Regions from separate parts of the Caballeronia zhejiangensis genome, predicted to be linked through region 3. Evidence: predicted binding sites of a transcription regulator. Region 3 holds the regulator's gene; each other region holds the start of a gene.
The links. The regulator LexA, encoded in region 3, represses DNA repair genes until DNA is damaged. The targets are predictions, from matches to a motif close to ACTGTATNNNNATACAGT.

Region 1 (4,149 bases), 430 kb from region 3:
GCACGGCCCACGCCACCTTGAATGTCGACGTTTTCGGCGCGTGACGGGCGGCCAGTTCGTGTTCGAGCAAGAGCGAAAATTCGCTGACCGCCGCATGATGCGCAGAGAGCCAGCCGGCGAGTTGCAGCACGAGCCGGCGCGCGGCGAACAGCAGCGCCTCGGCGCTTTCCACGCGCGCCTGCAATTCGAGCCGCGCTTCGAACGACGCCGGCGCACAAAATGCCTCACGCGGGTCGGGCGCCTGTCCGTACGCTTGCGCGAGCCATTGCAGAACGCCTTGCCCGAAGCGGCGCGCGACGCCCTTGCGCGGCAGACGACGCAAATCGGCGAGCGTCGCGCAACCGATCTGCTCGAACACGTTGCCGTGCGAATGCGCCGATGGGATGAGCGATACGGGCAACTCATCGAGTACGTGCACGAGCGTCGTCTCTTTCACGATGCGTACGCGCCGCGCGACCCGGCGCGTGCGCGCGTGCGCCAGCAGCCACGCGCCCCACGCTGTCGGCGCGCAGCCCATGCGGGACGTGAAGCCACATCCTTTAACCGTCGATGTCACTCTGGACAGCAACGCGCGCAATCCGCCGAAGAGCCGCATGCTGGCGCCGACTTCGAGCAGTACCGTATTCGCATGCGCGAGCACGACTTTGGGCGTGAACGCGAGCAGCGCCAGCGCAACGGCTTCGAGCGCGTTCTGCTCCTCGCGAATGTCGACGGCAAGCAACGTCAGTTGGGGCGCGAGCGCGAACGCATGCGAGCGCGTGCTGCCGGGCCGCACGCCGAGCCGAAACGCGACGAGATCGGGCATCAGGACGCGCGCGTGATCGGCTAGCGCGAAGCATGACTGATCGATATTGTCATTCGCCGTCGAGCTCGCTCCAGGCGATGTCGAGTTCGCCGGCGCTGAGGGCATCGAAGGCGGCCTGACGGCTTCGAGCGATAAAAGCGGCAATGTCACCGCTATCCACAACATGTTTGACCTCTCGTGCTTTCCTTGCCTGATGCGCCCGACGAATATGTTCGGGCAGCGCAGGCATCTGCAGCGGCAAGTTCAACTGCAAGGGCTTGCCGAGCAATGGGCCGCGCCGCTTGATGATGTCGATTTCGAGCATGACGGCCTGCATCCATTCGCGACGGTTCATCGTCTGCGCGTTGGCGGGAAGTATCGGCTTGCAGACCATGCGCAGCGGCGCAGCGGAGGATTGCTTCGCCGCTTTGAGCGGGCGGAACAGAAATGCCAGCGACTGCGCTTCCTGAGCCGCTACCTGCAGTCTTCGCAAGGCTTTGGCATCGACTTGTGGTAGCCAGATCAGCACTGCGCCGATGCCTTCCTGCTTCAACGACTGCTCCGCGGCCCAGAGCACCTGATCCTCGGCCGCTTTGACCCAAACCAGCTTGTTCACCGCGATGTTCATCGTCCGAAGCGCGGCCAGATTGGGCTTCCACGGTGGCGCGACGAAGATGACGGAGCGGCCTTTGCTTGCTGTCAGTTCGCGGATCGAGTGCGCGAGCAGTCTGATTTCGCCTACGCCACTCTCTTCGATCAGCAACTCGGTGACTGAGCCGGGCATCCAGCCTGCGCCGGGCAAGGCCAAGTCGAGCGCTCGAAAGCCGCTCGAGATGATGTTCGAATCGGGATCGTTGACCGGACTGCCCTGCCAGACCTGACGCTGCAGATGCGATGTCAGCCCGATGTCGAGCAATGAAAGTGCTGCACCCATGAGTTTTCCCCGTCCGACGCGAATACAGGGGCCTGCTCATGGCGCAAGCGCTCGGTGGGCCTCCGGTTTACTGTATATTTATACAGTATTTTTGCGGGCGAGGGTAAACAGCTGGCGGATAGAAGGATGCGCCGATGGGGCGCGAGGCAAGTCGCAGCGCGGGTTATCCGGATTCACGGTTGCCGCGCTTCAAACGCAAAAACCCCACCTTTTGGGGTGGGGTTTTTGTTTGAAGCATGAGGAGCCTGACGATTACCTACTTTCACACGGGTATCCGCACTATCATCGGCGTGGAGTCGTTTCACGGTCCTGTTCGGGATGGGAAGGGGTGGGACCGACTCGCTATGGTCATCAGGCATGACTTGTTGTTGTCTCGCCTGGGTGGGCGCGACAACCAATCTGGGAAGAAGTAGAAGTGTTTGGGGAGTGAGTGTCGCACAACGATACTCAACCAGGGGTGGTATTGACCAAGCGCTGTGGCGCCAAGTCAGTACGTGAAACACACTGGTTATAGGATCAAGCCTTACGGGCAATTAGTATCAGTTAGCTCAATGCATTACTGCACTTACACACCTGACCTATCAACGTCCTGGTCTGGAACGACCCTTCAAGGGGCTCGAAGCCCCGGGGATATCTCATCTTAAGGCGAGTTTCCCGCTTAGATGCTTTCAGCGGTTATCTCTTCCGAACATAGCTACCCGGCGATGCGACTGGCGTCACAACCGGTACACCAGAGGTTCGTCCACTCCGGTCCTCTCGTACTAGGAGCAGCCCCCTTCAAATATCCAACGCCCACGGCAGATAGGGACCAAACTGTCTCACGACGTTTTAAACCCAGCTCACGTACCTCTTTAAATGGCGAACAGCCATACCCTTGGGACCGGCTACAGCCCCAGGATGAGATGAGCCGACATCGAGGTGCCAAACACCGCCGTCGATATGAACTCTTGGGCGGTATCAGCCTGTTATCCCCAGAGTACCTTTTATCCGTTGAGCGATGGCCCTTCCATACAGAACCACCGGATCACTATGACCTGCTTTCGCACCTGCTCGACTTGTCGGTCTCGCAGTTAAGCACGCTTATGCCATTGCACTATCAGCACGATTTCCGACCGTACCTAGCGTACCTTCGTACTCCTCCGTTACGCTTTGGGAGGAGACCGCCCCAGTCAAACTGCCTACCATGCACTGTCCCCGACCCGGATCACGGGCCAAGGTTAGAACCTCAAACAAACCAGGGTGGTATTTCAAGGACGGCTCCACCGAAACTGGCGTTCCGGTTTCATAGCCTCCCACCTATCCTACACAGATCGGTTCAAAGTCCAATGCAAAGCTACAGTAAAGGTTCATGGGGTCTTTCCGTCTAGCCGCGGGGAGATTGCATCATCACAAACACTTCAACTTCGCTGAGTCTCGGGAGGAGACAGTGTGGCCATCGTTACGCCATTCGTGCAGGTCGGAACTTACCCGACAAGGAATTTCGCTACCTTAGGACCGTTATAGTTACGGCCGCCGTTTACCGGGACTTCAATCAAGAGCTTGCACCCCATCATTTAATCTTCCGGCACCGGGCAGGCGTCACACCCTATACGTCCACTTTCGTGTTTGCAGAGTGCTGTGTTTTTATTAAACAGTCGCAGCCACCAGTTTATTGCAACCCTTTCACCCTCCTGGCGCAGGCCAGTCAAGCTACAAGGGCGTACCTTATCCCGAAGTTACGGTACCAATTTGCCGAGTTCCTTCTCCCGAGTTCTCTCAAGCGCCTTAGAATACTCATCTCGCCCACCTGTGTCGGTTTGCGGTACGGTCATCGTTAGACTGAAGCTTAGAGGCTTTTCTTGGAACCACTTCCAATTGCTTCGCTTCCGAAGAAGCTCGCGCCACGCCCTTGAATTACGCACCCGGATTTGCCTAAGTGCCTTCTCCAACGCAGCGACCGGGACGTCCAACACCCGGACAACCTTCCGCGATCCGTCCCCCCATCGCATCTAACAATGGTGCAGGAATATTGACCTGCTTCCCATCAGCTACGCATTTCTGCCTCGCCTTAGGGGCCGACTCACCCTACGCCGATGAACGTTGCGTAGGAAACCTTGGGCTTACGGCGAGGGGGCTTTTCACCCCCTTTATCGCTACTCATGTCAGCATTCGCACTTCCGATACCTCCAGCACGCTTTTCAACGCACCTTCGCAGGCTTACGGAACGCTCTCCTACCACACGTACTTGCGTACGCATCCGCAGCTTCGGTGACTGGCTTGAGCCCCGTTACATCTTCCGCGCAGGACGACTCGATCAGTGAGCTATTACGCTTTCTTTAAAGGGTGGCTGCTTCTAAGCCAACCTCCTGACTGTTTTAGCCTTCCCACTTCGTTTCCCACTTAGCCAATCTTTGGGACCTTAGCTGGCGGTCTGGGTTGTTTCCCTCTTGAC
Region 2 (4,149 bases), on a different replicon from region 3:
CAAGCAGCAAAGGCCGCGTCGATGCGCTGATTCCCTTGCGTTACGGCCGCATGCTCGTTTCGCCGTTCACGTTTTATCGCGGCAGCGCGATCCTTCAGGCGCACGACCTGGCCGGCACACCGGACAGCGGCATCGCCATTCAGATCTGCGGCGACTGTCATCTTTCCAACTTTGGCGGCTTCGCAACGCCGGAGCGCGCGCTCATTTTCGATCTCAACGACTTCGACGAAACCGCGCCCGGTCCGTGGGAATGGGATTTGAAACGGTTGGTCGCGAGCTTCACGATCGCCGGCCGGCATCTCGGCCACGGCGATCTGGCTGCGGACGAGTTCGCGTTTGTCGCCGCGCGCAGTTATCAGACGCATCTGCGCGAGTACGCTGAAATGAGCGTGCTCGATCTCTGGTACGAGCGCATCACCTTCGATCGCATGTACCAGGCCGTGCAGAGCGAAGACGCGCGGCGGCGCATCAAGCGCGGCATCGAACGGGCTTCGCGCCGCACGCACGAAACGATGCTGCCGAAACTCGCCGACCGAACCGGCGACACGTGGCGCATTCGCGATGCGCCGCCTGCCGTGTTTCACATCCACGGCAAGAGCACGCTGATCGATAAGAACGACGGCTGGATGACGCTCAAAGCCAGTCGTGAAGATGCGCTCGCGACGCTCGTGCGCGATTATGTCGCGACGCTTACGCCGGAGCGCGCGAGATTGCTGTCGCAATTCAGCCGGCAGGATGTCGCGTTCAAGGTGGTCGGCGTGGGCAGCGTCGGCACGCGCTGCCTCGTTTTGCTGCTCACGGATCATCACGACAAGCCGCTTTTCCTGCAGATGAAGGAGGCATCGACGTCGGTCGTCGCGAGATTCACGAAACATGCGAAGCACGCCGACGATATCAAACACGACGGGCACCGCGTCGTTCACGGACAACGTCTGATGCAGGCCGCCACGGACCCGTTTCTCGGCTGGGCGACCGGACCGCTCGGGCGCACGCTCTACATCCGCCAGTTACGCGACATGAAAATCTCCGCAGAACTCGATACTTTCAGCGACGACGTCTTTCGCGAATACGCCGTGCTTTGCGGCTGGGCGCTTGCCCGCGCGCACGCGAAGTCCGGCGGATGCGCGCCGGAAATCTCGGGCTACCTGGGCAACAGCGATCGAATGGCCGAAGTTCTAGTGCGCTACGGTCGCGCCTACGCGGATCAGGTGGAAAAGGACTACGAGGTGTTTCGCGTTGCGTGCCGGGACGGCAAGCTCGAATCGCGTTCGGATGCGGACATCGCGGCGGAGTTCGCGCCGTGAAACGATCCGCTGCGCGATGACATGAACCGGGGCACGCGGGTTCAGTCGCGTGCCGCGGGGATGCGTCAATGCGCGGCGCTGACTGCTCGCGGCCGATCCTGTCGCGATGCGCGCTCGTAGGCGTCTACGGCGAAGGCGAAAACGGCGGGCAAGGCATCCGAGGATGCAACGTCGACGACGTCATCGGTTTCGGGGAAATGAAAGTCATCGGGACGCGCGAACAGCTCGCGCAAGGCGGCTTCGTGTCGTCCCGCGAATCCGAGGTCCGCGACGGCCTCCGCCTCGATGGCATGCAACAGCCGCCAAGTCAGCGGCACTCCTTTATCGATGTAACGCCCCGCGATCTGACGCGTGATGCGCTCGAGGTCATGCACCGCGCGGGCGAACTGCCTTCTGCTCAGGTTTTCACCATTCGACTCCATGATCCACCCCTTCCAGCCGGTCTTATTGTACTGTACAAATATACAGTACTTGTTGCAATGAAAATAGCGTCGCGCGAGTCGAACCGGCTGTATGTGCGATTCCGCCTACGTGCGTTTCAGACATGCGCGGCTATGCGCGCCTGCCGACAAAGCGCATCGTTTAACCGTGCTTGGGAAACTCCTGAGCGGAACGCGCAGGCAGTTTCTGCGTTCGTTCGACGGCACCGCGCGGCCAACAGCGCTGCAAACCACGGGAGAACTGACATGAACAAGGATCAAGCCGAAGGCGTTGGCAAGCAGGTCAAGGGAAAGATCAACGAGGGCGTCGGCAAAATGACGGGGGACACGGCTCAGGAAGCCAAGGGCGACATGCAGCAAGCAGCCGGCAAGGTCCAAAAAGGCGTGGGCGATGCACGCGAGGATCTGAAGGACAGCGTGAAAAAGAACCCGTAAGACGGGCCAACCGGCGCCGCGACTCCGGCGCCGCTTTGAGCGGGACGTGCTCGATGCGCGTCCCGTTTTTATTGGCGGGCGCACGGCGGCGCGCCGACTTTATGCGCAAAAAGTTCCGGACGCTCAGCGCATCAGCCGTGGATGACGACGAGCAACGCCTTGGCCTCCGCGCGCCCGACATTCCGGATCGCGTGCGCCTCGTCCGCGGCATACCGCGCGGTTTCCCCCGCCTTCAGACGACGCGTCGCACCCGACGCATCGACCTCAACGGAACCGTTCAGCACTGTGAGATGCTCGCGCGTTCCCGGTTCGTGCGCGTTCGACGTGAGCGCGGCGCCCGATTGCAGCGTAAGTTCGTACCACTCGAACTTGCCGGCGAGTTCAATCGGTCCCCACACGCGCAACTGATAGCCGCCGTTGTCCCCACTCAGGGTCGGTATTTCATGCAGCCCCGAAACGCGGATCGCTTCGGCGGGCCTTTGCTGCGCGAACAATTGGTCGAGGCTGATGCCGAGCGCATTGGTCAGTCGCCACGCGACGGCGATCGTCGGATTTGCCTTGTCGCGCTCGATCTCCGACAGCATCGACTTTGACACGCCGGCCGCGCGCGACAGATCGTCGAGGGTCAGCTTCCGTTCGCTGCGCAAGCGTTGAATGATCTCTCCGACGCGCGGCGGTGTTGCGCCTGCGCCCGCCAGATCGGCTGCTTTTCCCTCTGAACCCGTGCTTGCCATGAATCGACCAATCCCGTAAAGTGTTCGGCATATCGGAAATGCGTTCGAAATATCGAACATGTCCGATGCGATGGATGCACTATAACAGGGCTAAGGACGGCGCGCGCGAGTCACGAGGCGCGGATTGCATTGGCAGGCCCAGAACAAGGATTGCGATGAAAGACCGATATCTCTCCCATTTGCGTTCGACGCTCGACGAAATTCGCGCTGCGGGGTTCTACAAGACGGAGCGCGTCATCGCGAGTCCGCAGTCGTCGGACATTCGGCTCGCGAACGGCGCGGCGGTGCTGAACTTCTGCGCGAACAACTACCTGGGTCTTGCGGACGATCGCCGGCTCATCGAGGCCGCGAAGGACGGACTGGACGCCGATGGTTTCGGCATGGCGTCCGTGCGTTTCATCTGCGGCACGCAGACCGTGCACAAGGAACTTGAACAGGCGATCGCGCGTTTTCTCGAAACGGACGACGCCATTCTTTATTCGAGTTGCTTCGATGCAAACGGCGGCCTCTTCGAAACGCTGCTGACCGAAGAAGACGCGATCATCAGCGACGAACTGAATCACGCCAGCATCATCGACGGCGTGCGGCTCTCGAAGGCCCGGCGTCTGCGCTATAAAAACAACGACCTCGCCGATCTGGAAGCGCGTCTTCAGGAAGCCGATGCAGCCGGCGCACGCTTCAAGCTGATCGCGACCGACGGGGTTTTTTCGATGGACGGCATCATCGCCAACCTTTCCGGCATCTGCGATCTCGCTGACCGTTACGGTGCGCTCGTCATGGTCGACGATTCCCACGCCGTCGGCTTCATCGGCGAGAACGGGCGCGGAACCCCGGAGCACTGCGGCGTGCTCGATCGCGTCGACATCATTACCGGCACGCTCGGCAAGGCGCTTGGCGGCGCGTCAGGCGGCTATGTCGCCGCGCATAAGGAAGTCATCGATTTGCTGCGTCAGCGCAGCCGGCCGTATCTTTTCTCGAACACGTTGGCACCGAACATCGCCGCGGCATCGCTGAAAGTGCTTGAACTGCTCGCGAGCGACGAAGGCGCGACGTTGCGCCGGCGCGTCCGCGAGAACGGGGCGCACTTCCGCAAGGCGATGTCCGCGCTCGGCTTCGATCTTGTCCCCGGTGAACATCCGATCATTCCGGTCATGCTCGGCGACGCTCAACTCGCGTCCAAGATGGCTGATGCGCTGCTCGACGAAGGCGTCTATGTGATTGGCTTTTCCTATCCTG
Region 3 (4,149 bases):
AGCGCCGCACCGAACGTCAGCCGATACGATGCGAGCACGCGCGGCGACGTCACCGCGCGCACGAACTGCGCCCAGTCGAGCGTCGCCGTCTTAGCGAAGGTGGCGGCAAGCGGAATCAGCACCACGAGGCTCAGATAAGCCACCGTGATGCCGAGTGTGAGGCCGAAACCGGGTAGCGCGCTCGGTTTCCTGAATGTGAGAGTCGTCATCCTTGAATCATCCTTTTTGCGCGCGGGGTGGGCGCGCGTTGCTGCTTCGGGCGCGCGGCGTCTTGAACGCGCCGCGTCGCCGGTTGACGCTTATTGCGGCTGATAGATCGAATCGAACACGCCGCCATCCGCGAAATGCGTCTTCTGCGCCTTGGTCCAGCCGCCGAAGGTGTCGTCGATGGTATAGAGCTTCAGCTTCGGAAACTGCTTCGTCAGATCGGCGGGCACCTTGTCCGAACGCGGCCGATAGAAATTGCGCGCGGCGATCTGCTGCCCTTCGTCGCTATACAGATACTTGAGATACGCTTCGGCGAGCTTGCGCGTGCCGTGTTTGTCGACGACCTTGTCGACCACCGCGACCGGCGGCTCCGCCAGAATGCTCACGGACGGCACCACGATCTCGAACTTGTCCGGACCGAATTCCTTCAGGGACAGGAACGCCTCGTTTTCCCACGCGATGAGCACGTCGCCCTGACCGCGCTGCACGAAGCTCGTCGTCGCGCCGCGCGCGCCGGAATCCAGCACGCCGGCGTTCTTGTAGAGCTTCGTCACGAACTCCTTGGCGGTCTGCTCGTTGCCGCCCGGCTTGTGCTGCGCGTACGCCCACGCCGCGAGGTAGTTCCAGCGCGCGCCGCCCGATGTCTTCGGATTCGGCGTGACGATCGACACGCCCGGCTTCGTCAGATCGTCCCAGTCCTTGATGTGCTTCGGATTGCCCTTGCGCACGAGAAACACGATCGTCGACGTGTACGGCGATGCGTTGTCCGGCAGGCGCTTCTGCCAGTCCGCGCCGACGAGTCCCTTGCCCGCGAGCGCGTCGATGTCATAAGCGAGTGCGAGCGTAACGACGTCCGCCTGCAGTCCGTCGATGACCGCGCGCGCCTGGCCGCCCGACCCGCCATGCGACTGCTTGAAGGTTACGGTCTCGCCCGTCTCCGCCTTCCACTTTTTCGCGAAAGCCTGATTGAAGTCCTGATACAGCTCGCGAGTCGGGTCGTAGGAAACGTTCAGAAACGACGTATCCGCCTGCGCCGGCGCCGTCATGATCAAACCCGCCGCGCCGAGCGTCGCCGCAGCAAGAAGCCGTCGCAATCCCGTGTTGATGCTTTGCATTCCCCGTTCTCCGTCTTATCGAATTGACGGAATCAGTCTAACGAGGCCTCTATATGATTGAAAATAATCGTTATTCACTTTTTTATACGTAAAACTGCTAAGAACGATATTCCTGGATGGAAGAAGCGCCGGCGGGCGCGATCCGACGGTGCGGAGGCTTCGTGGCCGCGAACTTAAAGTAAAGCTTGAAAAGCGCCAAATACTGTATAAAAATACAGTCACCTGTCCATTCATACAGTGCATCAGGGGCTCGAGCCAGTGACCAAAACATCAAAACTTACCGCGCGGCAGCAGCAGGTGTTCGAACTCATCCAGCGCGCGATCGACCGCACGGGCTTTCCGCCCACGCGCGCCGAGATCGCGGCGGAGCTCGGCTTCAGTTCGGCCAATTCCGCCGAGGAGCACCTCAGGGCGCTGGCCCGCAAGGGCGTCATCGAGCTGGCGGCGGGTTCGTCGCGCGGCATCCGGCTGCTCGGCGATGCATCTCGCATCGATCGGTCCGAGGAGCTGCCGCATCAGTTCACGCTGCCGCATCAGAGCATCATGCAATTGTCTCTGCCGCTCGTCGGCCGGGTCGCGGCGGGGAGTCCTATCCTCGCGCAAGAGCACATCTCGCAGCACTATGCGTGCGACCCCGCGCTCTTCTCCAGCAAGCCGGACTATCTGTTGAAGGTGCGCGGCCTCTCGATGCGCGACGCAGGCATTCTCGACGGCGATCTTCTCGCCGTGCAAAAGCGCAACGAAGCGAAAGACGGACAGATCGTCGTCGCGCGTCTTGGCGACGACGTCACGGTCAAGCGCTGGAAACGGCGCGCGGACGGCGTCGAACTCATCGCCGAAAACCCCGAGTATGAAAACATCTTCGTGCGCGCCGGCAGCGGCGATTTCGCGCTTGAAGGCATTGCCGTCGGGCTGATCCGCTCCGGCGAATTCTGATGTTGGCCCGCGAACGGGCAAGGCACGAAAGTCGAAGCACATTACTTTCGCACCGAGACACGAAATGTCTCATTGACATCGCAAGATAGCCTCACCAACCGCTTTCGACACCTGATTCAGGCGTCTCACAACACAACAAGCATGACGGCCACCGCGCGCGGTGCGCCGCGGTGCGTCCTATCGTCTGGAGAGTCATCATGGAACGTTTTGCCCGTCTGCTGCCCTTCCGTCAATTCGGCCGCCTGCGCCATCTGCGCACGCTGATCGCCTGCGGCATGCCGCGCGCCGAAGCCACGCCCGATCTCTTCAACGAAATGCCCGCGTTGCCGTCCCGTCAGCCGGCCTTCGCTCGCGTTTCCCTCAACAGCACGGTGCACGCCGAGGCCGAGCAGCGCGCGCCAGTGCGCGTGTATCGCGGGCAATCGCGCGTGATTCTGGTGGGCAAGATCGACGAGGTTTCGCGCATGATCGACCGCTGCATCGCCGAGGAAAATGCCGGGCTGGCCGGCGGAATCCTCGCCTGAATGGAACGCCATCGCACGCACGACGTGAATTCACGGGATTTAACCGGCGCCCGCGCGGTCAATCCGTAATTCACGTTTTGCAAGAGGCTTGGCCCAAGCATGTCCCGCACTACCCGTTCTATTGTCGTTACGCTCGTCGTCCTGGTTATCGTCGCGGCGCTCGGTTTCGTTTACGCATCGCCTTACATCGCACTCGATCGCGTGAAGCGCGCGGCCGATGCCCGCGATGCGCAAACCGTCAACGAATACGTCGATTTTCCGGCGCTGCGCGCGAGCCTCAAGGACCAGATCGCGGCGCTGCTCACGCGTCGCGTGGATATTCAAAAGAGCGGGAATCCGCTCGCGATCATCGGTGCGATGATCGGCGCGGCGCTCGTCGGTCCGCTGGTGGATTCGTATGCCACACCGGACGGCGTCGCGGCGATTCTGAACGGCATCCCGCCGCGCGGCGATCCGGGCGAGCGTCCGCCGCAAGCTGGCGACGGCGCACCAGCGAATGCGGGGAATGGGCCCGCGTCCGGCGTCACGACCGCACGGCAGCCGCCGAAAGAGCCACCGCAGACGACGGCGGGTTATCGAAGCCTGAACACGTTCGTCGTCACGTATCAACACGGCGCCGGCGATGCGCGATACTCCGCGATCTTCCACCGCAACGGGCTCGTGTCGTGGAAGCTCGTCGCGGTCGATCTCAACGGTTGACGCGTCAAGCGTCGCGGCTCACGCTTCGCACCGCATCACGCCCCGGCTTCGGCCTTGACGGGCTTCGCCGCGTACGCCGCTTCGTCTTCCGCTTCGGCCGATTCACCGGCCTGACAGACGGCAACCAGGATGCTGCACTTCACGCGATCCAGCAGCGGCGTGTTGCCCGCGCCCATCCACCAGCGCGCGAGGCCGCTGCGGCAGCGATGCCCGACGACGACGAGATCGACCTGAAGGCTGTCGGCGAGCGCCGCGATTTCGTCGATCGGATGGCCGAACGCGAAATGTCCCTGTGCCTGAAGGCCACGCTCGCGCAGCCATTCGACGCCCTCTTGCAGGATGTCGCGCGCGGCCTCTTCGAAGCGTCCGCAGGCCATGTCGGTTAGCAGTCCGGCGCTCTGCGCGATGCTCGAGCGCATATCCACCACCGCGAGCACATGCGTCTCCGCATTCAGGTCGAGCGCGAGATTGGCGCCCTGACGCAGTGCCTTGCGGCCTTCTCTGGAGCCGTCGTAGCACAGCAGGATTTTTCGGTAGCTCTCCATCTTGACCTCCCTGGCCAACGTGCCGTTGAGCGCGGCTTGCCCGCGGCGTTGATTCATCATCGTGCGTCGTCCCATGGGAGACAACGCTGGAAAACGCTTACCGGCGCGAACACGCTAGCTCGC

Region 1: imuA (translesion DNA synthesis-associated protein ImuA) is a predicted target of LexA. The motif match lies at 1,788-1,805, and genes of this name have one in related genera.
Region 2: LDZ23_RS21035 (DUF2471 family protein) is a predicted target of LexA. The motif match lies at 1,756-1,773, and genes of this name have one in related genera.

What each region holds. Positions count from the first base shown of each region.
Region 1 is NZ_CP084283.1:1,764,618-1,768,766, forward strand. Features, by position in the region: gene LDZ23_RS08460 (Y-family DNA polymerase) at 1-910, opposite strand, end outside; gene imuA (translesion DNA synthesis-associated protein ImuA) at 855-1,718, opposite strand; rRNA gene rrf (5S ribosomal RNA) at 1,962-2,074, opposite strand; rRNA gene LDZ23_RS08475 (23S ribosomal RNA) at 2,231-4,149, opposite strand, start outside.
Region 2 is NZ_CP084284.1:1,399,510-1,403,658, reverse strand. Features, by position in the region: gene LDZ23_RS21040 (DUF2252 domain-containing protein) at 1-1,304, shown strand, start outside; gene LDZ23_RS21035 (DUF2471 family protein) at 1,370-1,726, opposite strand; gene LDZ23_RS21030 (CsbD family protein) at 1,991-2,179, shown strand; gene LDZ23_RS21025 (helix-turn-helix domain-containing protein) at 2,311-2,913, opposite strand; gene LDZ23_RS21020 (glycine C-acetyltransferase) at 3,069-4,149, shown strand, end outside.
Region 3 is NZ_CP084283.1:1,337,088-1,341,236, reverse strand. Features, by position in the region: gene cysT (sulfate ABC transporter permease subunit CysT) at 1-209, opposite strand, end outside; gene LDZ23_RS06490 (sulfate ABC transporter substrate-binding protein) at 300-1,322, opposite strand; gene lexA (transcriptional repressor LexA) at 1,581-2,258, shown strand; gene LDZ23_RS06480 (hypothetical protein) at 2,456-2,782, shown strand; gene LDZ23_RS06475 (DUF2939 domain-containing protein) at 2,882-3,481, shown strand; gene LDZ23_RS06470 (universal stress protein) at 3,517-4,026, opposite strand.